Regions from separate parts of the Lactococcus cremoris subsp. cremoris KW2 genome, predicted to be linked through region 2. Evidence: predicted binding sites of a transcription regulator. Region 2 holds the regulator's gene; the other holds the start of a gene.
What was found. The regulator Rex, encoded in region 2, represses fermentation and respiration genes when NADH is low (regulators of the CRP and FNR family bind a similar motif). The targets are predictions, from matches to a motif close to TTGTGAANTANTTCACAA.

Region 1 (8,156 bases), 1.2 Mb from region 2:
AATTATTTACCTTCAACGATTTCAGCAAGTTCTTCAAGTGATTCTTCTGAAGCTGCTTCTTCTGCAACGAAATCTTCCGCTGCATCTTCACCTTGACGTCCTTCAATGATAGCGTCTGCCATTTTAGCTGTAATCAATTTAACAGCACGGATAGCATCATCATTTGCAGGAATAACTACGTCAATTGGTTCTGGATCTGCATTTGTATCAACCATTGCTACAACCGGGATTCCCAAAGTTTTAGCTTCTTTTACTGCGATTTGTTCAGCATGTGGGTCAACGATGTACATAACATCTGGAATACGAGGCATATCAGCGATACCACCGATGAATTTTTCAAGGCGTTCGCGTTCTTTGTTAAGAAGAACTACTTCTTTCTTAGGTAATACTTCGAAAGTTCCTTCTTCTTCCATTTTGTTGATTTCTTTAAGGCGTGTCACACGTGTTTGGATTGTATTCCAGTTAGTGAGCATACCACCCAACCAACGGTGGTTTACGTAGTATTGACCAGCGCGGAGAGCTTCTTCTTTTACTGCTTCAGCAGCTTGTTTTTTAGTACCAACAAAAAGAACTACTGCGCCTTCTTGTGAAGCGTTTTTTACATAGTTGTAAGCATCGTCAACAAGTTTTACAGTTTTTTGAAGGTCAATAACGTGGATACCATTACGTTCTGTGAAGATGTATGGTTTCATTTTAGGGTTCCAACGACGAGTTTGGTGACCGAAGTGAACACCAGCTTCAAGAAGTTGTTTCATTGAAATAACTGACATGTTAATGTCTCCTTTTAAAATAGTTTTTCCTCTTTCATCTGTCATCCGCAGCCGCAATACTTGCGTACACTACGACTTTGTCGAGACGAAATGCGAGATGGTTGCATAGCAACTCTCTCATTATACATTGTTTAAGCTACTTTTGCAAGCATCTATTCATTTATTTCTTTTATCAATATGAGTAAGTGAAAGCTATCCTACTCCACTTTTTTTATTCTGTTTTTTATATCTCAATGTTGTCTGACAAATTTAACGAATATTTTTGCCAATATAATCCCCTTAAGGGAGATTTTTACATTTTTTTCTAAGAATAAAATTAATATTTTTGCTGAAAACGCTTTTTTTGTGATAAAATAATTATAGTAAATAAAATAGTTTGTGAGGAGAGAAATATGAAAGAAAAAATCCTTTTAGGCGGTTATACTAAACGTGTATCTAAAGGCGTTTACAGTGTTCTATTAGATAGCAAGAAAGCTGAATTGTCGGCTTTAACTGAAGTTGCAGCGGTTCAAAATCCAACTTATATCACTCTTGATCAAAAAGGGCACCTCTACACTTGTGCTGCTGATGGAAATGGTGGTGGAATTGCTGCCTTTGATTTCGATGGTCAAAATACAACTCACCTAGGGAATGTAACGAGTACTGGAGCCCCTTTGTGTTATGTGGCTGTTGATGAAGCACGTCAACTCGTTTATGGTGCCAACTATCACTTGGGTGAAGTTCGTGTGTACAAAATTCAAGCTGATGGCTCCCTTAGATTAACCGATACAGTTAAACATAATGGTTCTGGTCCTCGACCTGAGCAAGCAAGTTCTCATGTCCATTACTCTGATTTAACTCCAGATGGTCGTCTTGTTACTTGTGATTTAGGTACAGATGAAGTGACTGTTTACGATGTTATTGGTGAAGGTAAACTCAATATCGTTACGATTTATCGTGCCGAAAAAGGAATGGGAGCTCGTCACATCAGCTTCCATCCTAATGGAAAAATTGCTTATCTCGTCGGAGAATTAAATTCAACTATTGAAGTTCTAAGCTATAATGAAGAAAAAGGACGATTCGCTCGTCTTCAAACAATCAGTACCTTACCTGAAGACTATCACGGAGCCAATGGAGTAGCTGCTATTCGAATTTCTTCTGATGGTAAGTTCCTCTATGCTTCTAATCGTGGGCACGACTCTTTAGCAATTTACAAGGTAAGTCCTCTCGGAACAAAATTAGAATCTATTGGTTGGACAAAGACTGAAGGTCATATTCCACGCGATTTTAATTTTAATAAAACCGAAGATTATATCATTGTCGCTCATCAAGAGTCTGATAATTTAACTCTTTTCTTGAGAGATAAAAATACAGGGTCATTAACGTTAGAACAAAAAGACTTTTACGCTCCTGAAATTACTTGTGTTTTACCTTTGTAAAAACTAAACTTTAGTAAATCTTGCTTTTGTTTTTTCACAAAGTTTTACTAAATCAGACAAAAAAATATTGCCAAATCTTTAAAAGGATTGGCAATATTTTTTTGTCTGAAACCCTTGCTTATAAAGCGATTTCTAAAAGTTTGATGAGTTTTTTTGTAAATTTCATCACAATATCGCTTGACTTCTTTAAAAAACTTTGTTAAACTATTCACGTAAAAGAAAGTGAATGAAATCACAAAGGAGAACGTACACATATGGCAACTAAAAAAGCCGCTCCAGCTGCAAAGAAAGTTTTAAGCGCTGAAGAAAAAGCCGCAAAATTCCAAGAAGCTGTCGCTTATACTGATCAATTAGTCAAAAAAGCTCAAGCTGCAGTTCTTAAATTTGAAGGATACACACAAACTCAAGTTGATACTATTGTTGCTGCAATGGCTCTTGCAGCAAGCAAACATTCTCTGGAACTCGCTCACGAAGCCGTTAATGAAACTGGCCGCGGAGTTGTTGAGGACAAAGATACAAAAAACCATTTTGCTTCTGAATCTGTTTATAATGCAATCAAAAATGATAAAACAGTTGGCGTTATCGCTGAAAACAAAGTTGCTGGTTCTGTTGAAATCGCAAGCCCCCTTGGAGTACTTGCTGGTATTGTCCCAACAACTAATCCAACATCAACAGCCATCTTTAAATCTTTATTGGCTGCAAAGACACGTAATGCTATTGTCTTTGCCTTTCACCCACAAGCACAAAAATGCTCAAGCCATGCAGCTAAAATTGTTTATGATGCTGCTATTGAAGCAGGTGCACCTGAAGACTTCATTCAATGGATTGAAGTACCCAGTCTTGATATGACGACTGCTTTGATTCAAAATAGAGGAATTGCTACAATTCTTGCAACTGGTGGTCCAGGTATGGTCAATGCCGCGCTTAAGTCTGGTAATCCTTCACTTGGTGTAGGTGCTGGTAACGGTGCAGTGTACGTTGATGCAACTGCAAATATCGATCGTGCTGTTGAAGATCTCTTGCTTTCAAAACGTTTTGATAACGGAATGATTTGTGCGACTGAAAACTCTGCAGTTATTGATGCATCAATCTATGATGAATTTGTCGCTAAAATGCAAGCACAAGGCGCTTATATGGTTCCTAAAAAAGATTACAAGGCAATTGAAAGTTTTGTTTTCGTTGAACGTGCTGGTGAAGGTTTTGGTGTAACTGGTCCTGTTGCTGGTCGTTCTGGTCAATGGATTGCTGAACAAGCTGGTGTTAAAGTCCCTAAAGATAAAGATGTTCTTCTTTTTGAACTTGATAAGAAAAATATTGGGGAAGCTCTTTCTTCTGAAAAACTTTCTCCTTTGCTTTCAATCTACAAATCAGAAACACGTGAAGAAGGAATTGAAATTGTCCGTAGCTTACTTGCTTACCAAGGAGCTGGTCACAACGCTGCCATTCAAATCGGTGCAATGGACGACCCATTTGTCAAAGAATACGGAATTAAAGTCGAAGCTTCTCGTATCCTCGTTAACCAACCTGACTCTATCGGTGGGGTCGGAGATATTTATACTGATGCAATGCGTCCATCATTGACGCTCGGAACTGGTTCATGGGGGAAAAATTCACTTTCACACAATTTGAGTACATACGATCTATTGAATGTTAAAACAGTGGCTAAACGTCGTAATCGCCCTCAATGGGTTCGTTTGCCAAAAGAAATTTACTACGAAAAAAATGCAATTTCTTACTTACAAGAATTGCCACACGTCCACAAAGCTTTCATTGTTGCCGACCCTGGTATGGTTAAATTCGGTTTCGTTGATAAAGTTTTGGAACAACTTGCTATCCGCCCAACTCAAGTTGAAACAAGCATTTATGGCTCAGTCCAACCTGACCCAACTTTGAGCGAAGCCATTGCAATCGCTCGTCAAATGAAACAATTTGAACCTGACACTGTCATCTGTCTTGGTGGTGGTTCTGCCCTTGATGCTGGTAAGATTGGACGTTTGATTTATGAATATGATGCTCGTGGTGAGGCTGACCTTTCCGATGACGCAAGTTTGAAAGAGCTCTTCCAAGAGTTAGCTCAAAAATTTGTTGATATTCGTAAACGTATTATCAAATTCTACCACCCACACAAAGCACAAATGGTTGCTATCCCTACTACTTCTGGTACTGGTTCTGAAGTGACTCCATTTGCGGTTATCACTGATGATGAAACTCACGTTAAATATCCACTTGCTGACTATCAATTGACACCTCAAGTTGCCATTGTTGACCCTGAGTTTGTTATGACTGTACCAAAACGTACTGTTTCTTGGTCTGGGATTGATGCTATGTCACACGCGCTTGAATCTTATGTTTCTGTCATGTCTTCTGACTATACAAAACCAATATCACTTCAAGCCATCAAACTTATCTTTGAAAACTTGACTGAGTCTTATCACTATGACCCAGCTCATCCAACCAAAGAAGGTCAAAAAGCTCGCGAAAACATGCACAATGCTGCAACACTCGCTGGTATGGCCTTCGCCAATGCTTTCCTTGGAATTAACCACTCACTTGCTCATAAAATTGGTGGTGAATTTGGACTTCCACATGGTCTCGCCATTGCCATCGCTATGCCACACGTCATTAAATTTAACGCAGTGACAGGAAACGTGAAACGTACGCCTTATCCACGTTATGAAACTTATCGTGCGCAAGAAGACTACGCTGAAATTTCACGCTTCATGGGATTTGCTGGCAAAGAAGATTCAGATGAAAAAGCGGTCAAAGCCTTGGTTGCTGAACTTAAGAAATTGACTGACAGCATTGACATTAACATCACTCTGTCAGGAAATGGTGTCGATAAAGCACATCTTGAACGTGAACTTGATAAATTGGCTGACCTTGTTTATGATGACCAATGTACTCCTGCTAATCCACGTCAACCTCGTATTGACGAGATTAAGAAGTTGTTGTTGGATCAATACTAATCTATACTTGATAATAAATAAGAAGCTCTGACGAATTCGTCAGAGTGTTTTTTTATATATTATTCTTAATTATAAATCAGTAATTAATTAGCACCAGAAGTTGAGTTCATAAACCTTATCGGTAAAAACAGTTCATCATCTCTAAACATATCTTTTTCCTTTTCCATAGACGCCTAAAACTATGATAATTAAAGCAAAAATTGCACTCATATACAAATAAGTCATCAAATAGTTTTCTGTTCCTTTTTGAACAATTCCCATTAAGAAGAAAGAGGCGGATAATAAAAGCTGAGCTATTGTAGAATAAAGAGAAAAAATAGTTGTTTTATCTTTCCTATCTCTAATCGCTGTGTTGATAAAATAAGAAGATAACCCTTCTGAAAACAGCCTGATAGTCTGCATACTTGAAAATACTATTGCGATAATGAAAAAATGGAAAAAATTGCCTGATATAAAACGTTCACTTATCAAGACTCCTTGAAAAACAAGAACTCCAAGGGAAATAATAAGTAATTTCGAAAGTCTAAATAAAGATACTCTATTTTTCAAAATCCTCAAAAAAACAAATATTGCTAAGTTTACTATCATGATAAGAACGCCATAGTAATACAGGGGAATATCTAGCGAAGTCATGACTGGTTGATAGAGTGAAAAAGTTGCCCTCGAAATACAAAATAAAATTGCTAATGACAATAATAGAAATAGTAATTTATAATTTAATCGATTTACTTTTTCTCTATTCTTATTATTTTTATCCTCAATTCTTTTATGGCTTGTTCTTTCTTCCGAAGGTATAAAAAATGTGAGCAATAATTTGATAATTTTTATCAATATATCCAATATAAGTGGCAAAATTACTAAATATGAGAACAAAACAGTAGAAAAAAATCCAGAAACTGCGGCTATAATCGCTCCTATGGAAAAATATGATGCTGATTTTTCCATAAAATCCCTTTCAGGTTTTAGTTCTTGTTTAAACATATCAAATATTAAAACTTCAAAATTTCCACTTGATAAAGCTAGCATTCCCGTTCTTAAAATTTCTATAAATAGAACCGGAAGAAATAAAGAACCTTTAATCAGATAGGGGAGAAAAAGTAAAACTAAAAGACATATAATTTCTGCCCCATTTCCTATTATTAGCATCAATTTTCTATTAAATTTATCTGATAAATAACCCGTTGGAATTTGAACTAATAGAGAAAACAGTAAACACAAGCCCATAATTCTTGAGAAATTCGGAAAAGAAAGTTTTAAATACATACTAAAAAATATTACCTCTACTACTGTTATGAATGTATCATCAAAAAATATTCTATTTATAAATAATATTTTTTGCCAGTTGAATATTTGATTCATTGACTTCCTCCATAAACTATCATTTTCAAAGTCACTTTTAGGACAGACAAAATCGTCATGACTTCTTTTATAGTAGCAGCCCCCGTCGCAATTTGGAAGAAACTCGCAGCTATCACAAGTATCATAAGCATATCCTATATTCTGTGCTTGGGAGCGAATAATCTCAAACATTGCAGAACCGTAATCATTAACGTGAGCTTGCCTAAACTCATTCATACCAACAGCTTCTATACAAGAAAAGAGAAAACCATCAGCGCCTATAATGATTTCTCATATATTTCACTACTGCTAAGAAACATCAGTTCACCTATACCTATACTAGCCTGTTTTAATATACTTTATATGAATCATGTCTTAGGTCTAAAATCTTCATGTAAAATAACCCCGCTATTATCATCAAAACAGCAGTCAATAAGAAAACATCAGTGAAAGGTACTCTATCATAAAGATAGCCAAACAACATGACACTTACTGCTCTGAAAAGCTGGTCATAATTTTTTTGCTTTGTCAGAATATTGTTTAATGCACTCTCTGAAAAATTATTTAGAGTATTTACGGATAGAATCACTCGATATCTAACAATAATTATCGCAAAAAATAAATTAAACAAACTAATAGATAAAAATGGTGGGAAAAATTTCATAAGGAGGGATACTGAAAACAACATTACGATTGCCCCCATTATAAGAATTGATTTGGCAAAATCTGCTAATTTTGACTCTTTTTTCAAATTTTTAATTAAAAATACTCCCGAAATCAACATCCCAACGGCCCACAAAACTTTTGTAAAGGCATATTGAAATGCAGATAATGATAATTTATCAATTTGGATAAATGGTAAACCAACATTAATTGAAGAAAATCCAATAGATATTATAGTTGGTACGATTATAAAAAGAGAGGTTTGCCTACGCACAATAAAATCATTGTTTTTAGTAGTATTTAATAGACTACCAGAATCATTAATTTCCGTATCAGGCTCGTATTCTTTGTTGAAAAATACTAAGCGTGAAACCATAAAAAGAGTAATAAAATCAATGGCAGCACTAAGAATAATATAAACTGTGGAATTTAATATCGTAAATAATGTAGCGGCCAAAAGAGGACTGATAATAAGTGCAATAGCTCCTACAACTTCTTCTAATGATTTTAACCTTTTAACTTCTGCTTCAGAGCTTACTAGGAATTTACATGAGATATTATATGAAACAGAGAACATTTGATTAAAAATAGCATTAAGTGTTAAAAGTAAAATTACCATAAGAAATAAAAAATTTTGGTTAGAAATAATCCATAAAGAAAATCCAATTAATAGAGAGATAATCGTTGTAGAAAAAAGAGAGAGTTTCAGAATTGACGAGACCTTATACTTTTCTAAGATATTTTTCATTTGTTTAGTAAAAATGAAGCAAACAACTGGCCCTAAGAACTGTGATATCCCAAAAATCAATGCGGACCTTGATTTTAATAAAATAATTAATCCAATACCAAAGCTCAAAAATTGTCCCGCAAAGCTTCCAAAAAAGCAAGCCGATAGCGCCCAAAGTATGTTTTTGTTTTTTATTTTCATATAATGAAAGGCTCCGGCATTATTGGAGAAACTAGTGGATAAATTTCATGTGCGTAAAATTCAGCAAGCTTGC
Region 2 (8,156 bases):
TAAGCTTGGGATTGATGTTTCGGGGACAAGTGGGATTGGACATACCCGTTGGGCAACTCATGGAAAACCAACAGAAGACAACGCTCATCCTCATACTTCAAGTTCTGGTCGTTTCGTTTTGGTTCATAATGGGGTCATTGAAAACTTTGTAGAACTTAAAAATGAATTTTTGATGAATGACAGCTTTAAAGGACAAACTGATACTGAAATTGCTGTTCACTTAATTGCTAAGTTTGTAGAAGAAGAAAATTTGACAACTCTTGAAGCGTTCAAAAAAGCTTTGAAATTAATTCAAGGATCATATGCTTTCGCGCTCATGGACAGAGAAGATGCAGATTTAATCTATGTAGCAAAAAATAAATCTCCACTCCTCATTGGACTTGGCGATGGTTATAATATGGTTTGTTCAGACGCAATGGCAATGATTCGTGAAACATCAGAATTTATGGAAATTCATGATAAAGAGCTAGTTGTTTTGACAAAAGATAAGGTTGAAGTGATGGACTATGAAGGTCAAATAATTTCACGCGATTCTTATACTGCTGAACTTGATTTGTCAGATATTGGAAAAGGAACTTATCCATTCTATATGCTTAAAGAGATTGATGAACAACCAGCTGTCATGCGTAAACTGATTGCGACTTATACCAATGGAGATGGCACGATGAAAGTTGATCAAGACATTATCAAAGGTATTCAAGAAGCAGACCGTATCTATATTATTGCTGCTGGTACCTCTTATCATGCTGGTTTTGGTGCGAAAATGATGCTTGAAGCACTTACGGATACTCCTGTTGAACTTGGTCTTGCATCAGAGTGGGGCTATGATATGCCATTATTGAGCAAAAAACCATTCTTTATCTTCCTTTCACAATCTGGGGAAACAGCAGATAGTCGCCAAGTTTTAGTAAAAGTAAATGAATTAGGACTTCCTAGCTTAACTGTTACAAATGTTCCGGGCTCTACCTTGTCTCGCGAAGCGACTTACACAATGTTAATTGGAGCTGGTCCTGAAATTGCGGTAGCTTCAACAAAAGCTTATACTGGTCAGATTGCAACTTTGGCTTTTCTTGCCAAGGCAGTTGGGGAAGCAGAGGGTCAAGCAAAAGCTAAAGACTTTGATTTGGTTAAAGAACTCTCTTTAGTGGCTCAATCTATTGAGTCTACTTTATCTGAAAAAGATGAGATTGCGGCTATTGTATCAGAACTATTACCAACAACGCGCAGCGCCTTTTATATTGGTCGTAAACAAGACTATTATGTTGCAATGGAAGCTTCGCTTAAATTAAAAGAAATTTCTTATATCCAATGTGAAGGATTTGCAGCTGGAGAATTAAAACATGGAACGATTTCATTGATTGAAAAAGGGACTCCAGTTCTTGCTTTGATTTCTAATAATGAAGAAGTAGCAGCCCATACTCGTGGTAATGTGATGGAAACTGTGGCGCGTGGTGCCTCAGCAATTACAATCGTTGAAGAAGGAGTGGCACGTGAAGATGATACAATTGTAATCAATCAAGTTCACCCTTATTTGTCAGCAATTTCAATGGTTATCCCAACACAATTGATTGCTTACTATGCCTCAATGCAACGTGGTCTTGACGTTGATAAACCCCGTAATTTGGCTAAAGCAGTAACAGTAGAATAAAAATTTACTGACAGAAAGGTCAGTAATAAAATATAAAAAAGTTCTGATTCTGTCAGAACTTTTTTATATTTTTTTAATTTGTCAGTGACAAACGATTTGTTTTTTCGTATAAGTAAGTATGTACGAATTAAAAGAGAAATCTTATCCAATGCAACCAAGAGAGCGTTTAGAACTTTTAGGTGAAGAGTATTTGTCTGATGTTGAGTTACTTGCAATATTATTGCGGACGGGTCGGAAAAAATACTCATCATTAAATTTAGCTTTAGAACTTTTGCAACATTTTGGGACATTGGATAATTTTCGCAAAGCATCTATTAGTGAACTCAAGGAGATTTCGGGTATTGGGCAAACAAAAGCTATTGAATTACGAGCAATGATTGAACTTGGAAAAAGAATACAAACGACAACCAGAAAACGTTATGGCCAAGTTTTAAGTTCAAAAGAATATGGCATGAGTCTTGCTTTTGAAATGCAAAATTTTGAGCAAGAACATCTTACTGCGACCTATTTAGATGGACAAAATCAGATTATTGAGAAGAAAACTATTTTTATCGGAGCAGTTAATCATGCAACTGCTAGTCCTCGAGAGATCCTTTACCATGCAATAAAAAATCTCTCGGTTGGTTTATTAGTCGCACATAATCACCCTTCGGGCAATTTACAACCCAGTCAAGCAGATAAAATTTTTACAAAAAAATTAAAAAATGCTTGTGATAATATAGGAATTAATTTTATTGATCATATTATTGTGGGAGCGGGGAATTATTATAGTTTTCGAGAGAGAGATAGCAACTTATTTTAGTTGATTAGTCTTAACTTCCAAAATATAATTAATGATTAACTCGATTGAAGATATGCTGGAATTAGTACTAAATAATAAACTAAAATTTGTGAAAAAATTAAAATGATGATGGCTTGAAAATAAAATACCTAAGCACACGAAGGCCTAGGTATCATTAATAGTTTTGATAAAATTTTGCTTGTCTTTTATTCTTCTTGAGCTCCCATGAAGAATAACAAGGTTTGCAATTCTTTAGTTAAATCAATAGATTGGACAACAACATCTGAAGGGACTTTCAAGCGAATAGGTGCAAAGTTAAGAAAGCCTTTGATTCCTGCTTTGACAAGAGTATCAACCACTTCCTGAGCGTTTTCCTTACGAACAGATAGAATGGCTGTTTTTATGTCTGATTTCTTAACATTCTTTTCTAAATCAGAAATATTATAAATTGGAATGCCATCATCTGTTTGAGTCCCAACTAGTGGATTTCCAGAAATATCGTAGGCCTGAGTAATTCTCATTTTATTTCTGTCTTGAAATTGATAATGAAGAAGCGCACGTCCAAGGTTTCCGACCCCAATCAATGCGATATGAGTTTCTTGATCTTGTCCAAGAAGTTCTCCAAAGAAATCACGAAGAACTTTTGTTTCATATCCGTAGCCTCGTCGTCCTAATTCCCCAAAGAGAGAAAAATCACGACGAATTGTGGCAGCATCTACCCCAATTTTTTCAGAAATAAGTTGTGAATTTGTGCGTGTCACATTCTCTTCGACTAGACTTTTGAAAAGTCGATAGTATTGTGGCAACCTTTTTGCAGTTGCTTTTGGTAAGCTTTTGCTTGGTTTATGGTCAGTCATTGTTATACCTCAAAAATGTAATTCATATTTATTAAAACTAATCATGATTAGTTTCTTTGTGATAATTTTATCAAAAATTTGTGAAATTATCAAACAAAAGGAATGAAGAAGAGGACTAAAATGAGTAAAAAATAAAAATTCTTAAAAAAAATTAATTTTACTCTTTTAATTGTGGCGCTTTCATGGTAGAATAGAATTATGAAAAATAGATAGGGAGAAAATATGATTAAAATTTATCTTAGTGGTTCATGCTCGTCTTGTAGAAAAGCTAAAAAATGGTTGAGAAAACGGCATATTGAATTTGAAGAAATTAATTTAACTAAAGACATCATGGAGAAAGATGATTTAATCAAGATTTTGTCCCTCACAGAAAATGGTTTGGAAGATGTCATTGCTACCCGAGGAAAAACTTACTCTGGTTTAAACCATAATTTTGATGAATTGGGCTTAGAGGAGGCTTATAGATTGATTCAAGAAAATCCTCGTCTTCTAAAACGTCCATTAATTTTTGATGAGCAAAGATTATTGATTGGTTTCAATGAGGACGGGATTAGAGCATTTATACCACCTGAAGTTCGTAGAGTAGAATTAAGAGAAAGATTAATCTTAATTTAATAATATTTTTAAAAAACTTATCAAATTTGATAGGTTTTTTTATGACACTATTTGAGAAAACTACAAAATATATCGTTTAAATGCTATAATAGAAGGACTGCTTTTTCTATGAAATATAAGAAAAAAATCAGGGATAAAAAGGTTTAAGATTTAACGAAGAGGATTAATAATAATGATTTTATTGCAAGGAAATGGAATCGCACGAACTTTTGGTGGCGATGTCTTATTTGAAAACATTAGTTTCAGCCTACAAGACCATTCAAGAATAGCTTTAGTTGGACGAAACGGTGCTGGTAAATCAACTTTGCTTAAAATTATTGCTGGGGTTGAAGAAGCAAGTCGTGGAACCATTTCAAAAACAAAAGACTTAAGCATGAATTATTTGGCTCAGGATACTGGCTTAAATTCGCAAAGGACAATTTTTGCCGAAATGTTGTCTGTTTTTGACCAGCTTCGTCAAATGGAAAAGCAATTGCGTCAAATGGAACTGCAAATGGGAGAACTTGGCGCTGATGAATTGACGCTTTTAATGAAGCGCTATGATTCATTGTCAGAAGAATTTCGCATGAAAAACGGCTTTACTTATGAGTCTGAAATTAAGTCAGTTTTAAATGGTTTTCGTTTTGATGAGTCAATGTGGGAACGTGAAATTTCAAGTTTATCAGGTGGACAAAAAACGCGTTTAGCCCTAGCGAAAATGCTTTTAGAAAAACCACAGCTGTTGATTTTGGACGAACCAACTAACCACTTGGATATTGAAACTTTAGCTTGGCTTGAAAATTATCTTAAAAATTATGATGGTAGTTTACTAATTGTCAGCCATGACCGTTACTTTTTGGATAAGGTAGTCAATGAAGTTTTAGAGTTATCAAGAGGCGAGTTGACTCGTTTTTCTGGTAATTACTCACGTTATGTCGAACAACGGGAGCAAAAACTTCTATTAGAACTTAAAAACTTTGAAAAGCAACAAAAAGAAATTGCAAAATTAGAAGACTATGTTGCCAAAAATCTAGTGCGTGCTTCAACGACCAAAATGGCACAATCGCGTCGTAAAAAATTAGAAAAAATGGATCGACTGGATGCGCCAACGAGCGATGACAAATCGGCTCATGTTACTTTCACCCCGGAAAAAACCTCAGGAAATGTTGTCCTGACCGTGTCAGAGGCTACGGTAGGCTATTCAGACAATCGTCTATCTGGACCAATCAATATTGATGAACGCAAAGGGGAATCTTTGGCTATTGTTGGGCCAAACGGTGTGGGTAAAACGACCTTAATCAAATCCATTGTCGGTCAAATCCCTTTTTTGGCTGGCCAAGCAAAATTGGGTGCCAATGTTACCTTGGGATATTATGATCAAGAACAAGGGCGCTTGACGACTTCAAATACCGTTTTGGACGAATTGTGGAATGAACATCGCTTGCTTAATGAAGTGGAAATTCGCAACATGTTAGGTGCCTTTCTTTTTAGCGGTGATGATGTCAAGAAAACAGTGGGAATGCTCTCTGGTGGGGAAAAAGCACGTCTTTTACTTGCAAAATTAGCAATGAATCATGATAATTTCTTAGTCTTAGATGAACCTACGAACCATTTGGATATTGACTCACGTGAAGTTTTAGAAAATGCTTTAATTGATTTTCCTGGAACAATCTTGTTTGTTTCCCATGACCGTTACTTTATTAATCGTGTAGCGACAAAAGTTTTAGAAATCGCTCCAGAGGGAAGTACAGAATTTTTGGGCGATTACGACTATTATGTTGAGAAAAAAGAAGAACAGTTAGCCCAAAGTGATGAATCAGACAATGGGGGACTTGTAGAAAGTCTTGCTCAACAAGATTTTACGGCTCAGAAAGAAGCCCAAAAAAATCGTCGAAAAGTGGAGCGAGAAATTACTTCTTGTGAGGAAAAACTAGCAGAGTTAGAAATAAAAATTGAAACACTTATGCTTCAAATGCAAGAAAATACTTCTGATTTTGTGAAATTAGGTGAATTACAAGCCGAAATTGACCTGCTTAATGATGAAAAAGACGAGACAGAGATGACTCTTTTAGAAGCAATGGAAGAATTAGAAAGTTTGTAAGCATAATAGAGTATTGAGGAAAAGAATAGTGTTTCTATTCTTTTTTTCTAGGCTAATAAATAAACATTGAAAAAACTAAGACTTGCAAATCTCTCTTAAGTTTGTTAAACTAATAAACAATGTAACTTTTAAACTAGTCCAGAGAGGCTAGCAAGGTTGAAATCAGGAAAAACTAATTTTATTTTTACTGACAGGATTTTCTGTCAGTAAAAATGAACTTGTTTTGATACTTTTTACACTTGCTAAGTCTCTTGGCAAGTGTTTTTTATTGCTGACAACTACCACGACTGTGACGTTTGTCATTCATGCTCGAATGGTATTCTGTCAGTTCAATACGACCAAAGGAAGTTATTGAATCGGTAGCTAAATGAACAATCAGCTTTGCTGATGGTTCTGTCAGTTCAATACGACCAAAGGAAGTTATTGAATCGGTAGCTAAATGAACAATCAGCTTTGCTGATGGTTCTGTCAGTAAACTATAAAGGAGAAATCATGTCAATATCAAAAGCCATTGCTGCAGATTTATTAGAAATTAAGGCGGTCAGTCTTTCACCAAGCCAACCTTTTACTTGGGCCTCAGGAATTAAATCACCAATTTATACTGATAATCGAGTGACATTAGCCTATCCAGAAGTTCGTAGTCAAATTGAAGGAGCTTTTGCGGAATTGATTAAAACGGAATTTCCAGAAGTTGAAGTGATTGCTGGAACTGCGACAGCCGGTATTCCCCATGGAGCAATTATTGCTGACTATCTCAAATTACCATTTGCTTATATCCGTAGTAAACCAAAAGACCACGGGGCTGGCAATCAAGTTGAAGGTCGTGTGGCTAAAGGGCAAAAAATGGTTGTAGTTGAAGATTTGATTTCCACTGGAGGTTCTGTCTTAGAAGCGGTCGCGGCCGCAGAACGTGAAGGCGCTGATGTCCTTGGTGTGGTTGCCATTTTCACTTATGAATTAGAAAAAGCGACTAGAAAATTTGCTGACGCCGATGTCAGATTGGCGACACTGACAAATTATTCTGAGTTGATTGAAATTGCTAAAGACACAGGATATGTCACCAAAGAAGAACTAGAGTTACTCAAAAAATTCAAAGAAAATCAAGAAACTTGGCAAGCATAATTTACTGATAGAAGTTAAAAAAACTTTGTCAGGGAAGTTGATTGTTTGCTGATAAATATTACTTAGGTACAAAGCTGTCAGTTTGATTTAACTCACAGAAATTATTGAATTGGCAAATAACAGGACTTGTCAGTAAAATTGAAAGGTGAAAATGACTTTATTAATCAAAAATGGTCGTCTGATTGACCCTAAATCAAATCGTGATGAAATTTTAGATATTTTAATTGAAGAGAATAAAATAGCTAAAATTGGCACAAACTTATCAGAAGAAAATGCTGAAATCATTGACGCAAGAGGTCTAGTGATTGCACCTGGATTAATTGACGTTCATGTTCATTTTCGTGAACCAGGACAGACCCATAAAGAAACGATTCATAGTGGCGCAAAATCAGCAGCGGCAGGTGGTTTTACAACGGTTGTCATGATGGCCAATACGAAACCTATTTTATCTACGCCAAAAGTACTGACAGAGACTTTAGCAATTGCCAAAAAAGAAGCAATTAAGATTAAAGCAGTTGCATCAATTACGCAAGATTTTGATGGGGAAAACTTGACAGATTTTGCTGAACTTATCAAAGCAGGGGCAATTGGTTTTTCTGACGATGGTATACCGTTGACAGACGCTGGAGTCTTGCGGGAAGCCTTACAGAAAGCCAAACTAACAGATAGTTTGCTTTCGATTCATGAAGAAGACCCAAATCTAATCGGGACACTTGGAGTTAATGATGGAGAAGTGGCTCATAAATGTGGCTTCACAGGAGCGCCGACTGTTTCAGAATACAGTATGATGGCGCGTGATACTATGATTGCTTATGAAACAGGCGCACGCTTGCACTTACAGCATCTGTCTGCAGGAGAATCTGTCGAAGTGGTTCGATTTGCTAAAAATTTGGGCGCGAAAATTACAGCAGAAGTGACACCACAACATTTTTCGATTACAGAACAGATGATTTTTGAGCAAGGGACAAATGCGAAACTCAATCCTCCATTGCGTAGAGATGCAGATATCAGTAAAATTATTGCGGGCTTAAAAGATGGGACAATTGATGTGAT

Region 1: a site for Rex is predicted at 2,342-2,359, ahead of adhE (bifunctional acetaldehyde-CoA/alcohol dehydrogenase). Genes of this name have one in related genera too.

What each region holds. Positions count from the first base shown of each region.
Region 1 is NC_022369.1:2,280,211-2,288,366, forward strand. It holds gene rpsB (30S ribosomal protein S2) at 3-770, opposite strand; gene KW2_RS10995 (lactonase family protein) at 1,163-2,188, shown strand; gene adhE (bifunctional acetaldehyde-CoA/alcohol dehydrogenase) at 2,443-5,154, shown strand; gene KW2_RS11005 (MFS transporter) at 5,296-6,513, opposite strand; gene KW2_RS12345 (hypothetical protein) at 6,510-6,638, opposite strand; partial or broken gene KW2_RS12300 (radical SAM/SPASM domain-containing protein) at 6,628-6,729, opposite strand; gene KW2_RS11010 (MFS transporter) at 6,842-8,083, opposite strand; gene KW2_RS11015 (radical SAM/SPASM domain-containing protein) at 8,080-8,156, opposite strand, start outside.
Region 2 is NC_022369.1:1,026,899-1,035,054, forward strand. It holds gene glmS (glutamine--fructose-6-phosphate transaminase (isomerizing)) at 1-1,648, shown strand, start outside; gene radC (RadC family protein) at 1,767-2,450, shown strand; gene KW2_RS04985 (redox-sensing transcriptional repressor Rex) at 2,636-3,286, opposite strand; gene KW2_RS04990 (Spx/MgsR family RNA polymerase-binding regulatory protein) at 3,509-3,901, shown strand; gene KW2_RS04995 (ABC-F family ATP-binding cassette domain-containing protein) at 4,074-5,981, shown strand; gene KW2_RS12105 (hypothetical protein) at 6,144-6,284, opposite strand; gene pyrE (orotate phosphoribosyltransferase) at 6,474-7,103, shown strand; gene KW2_RS05005 (dihydroorotase) at 7,255-8,156, shown strand, end outside.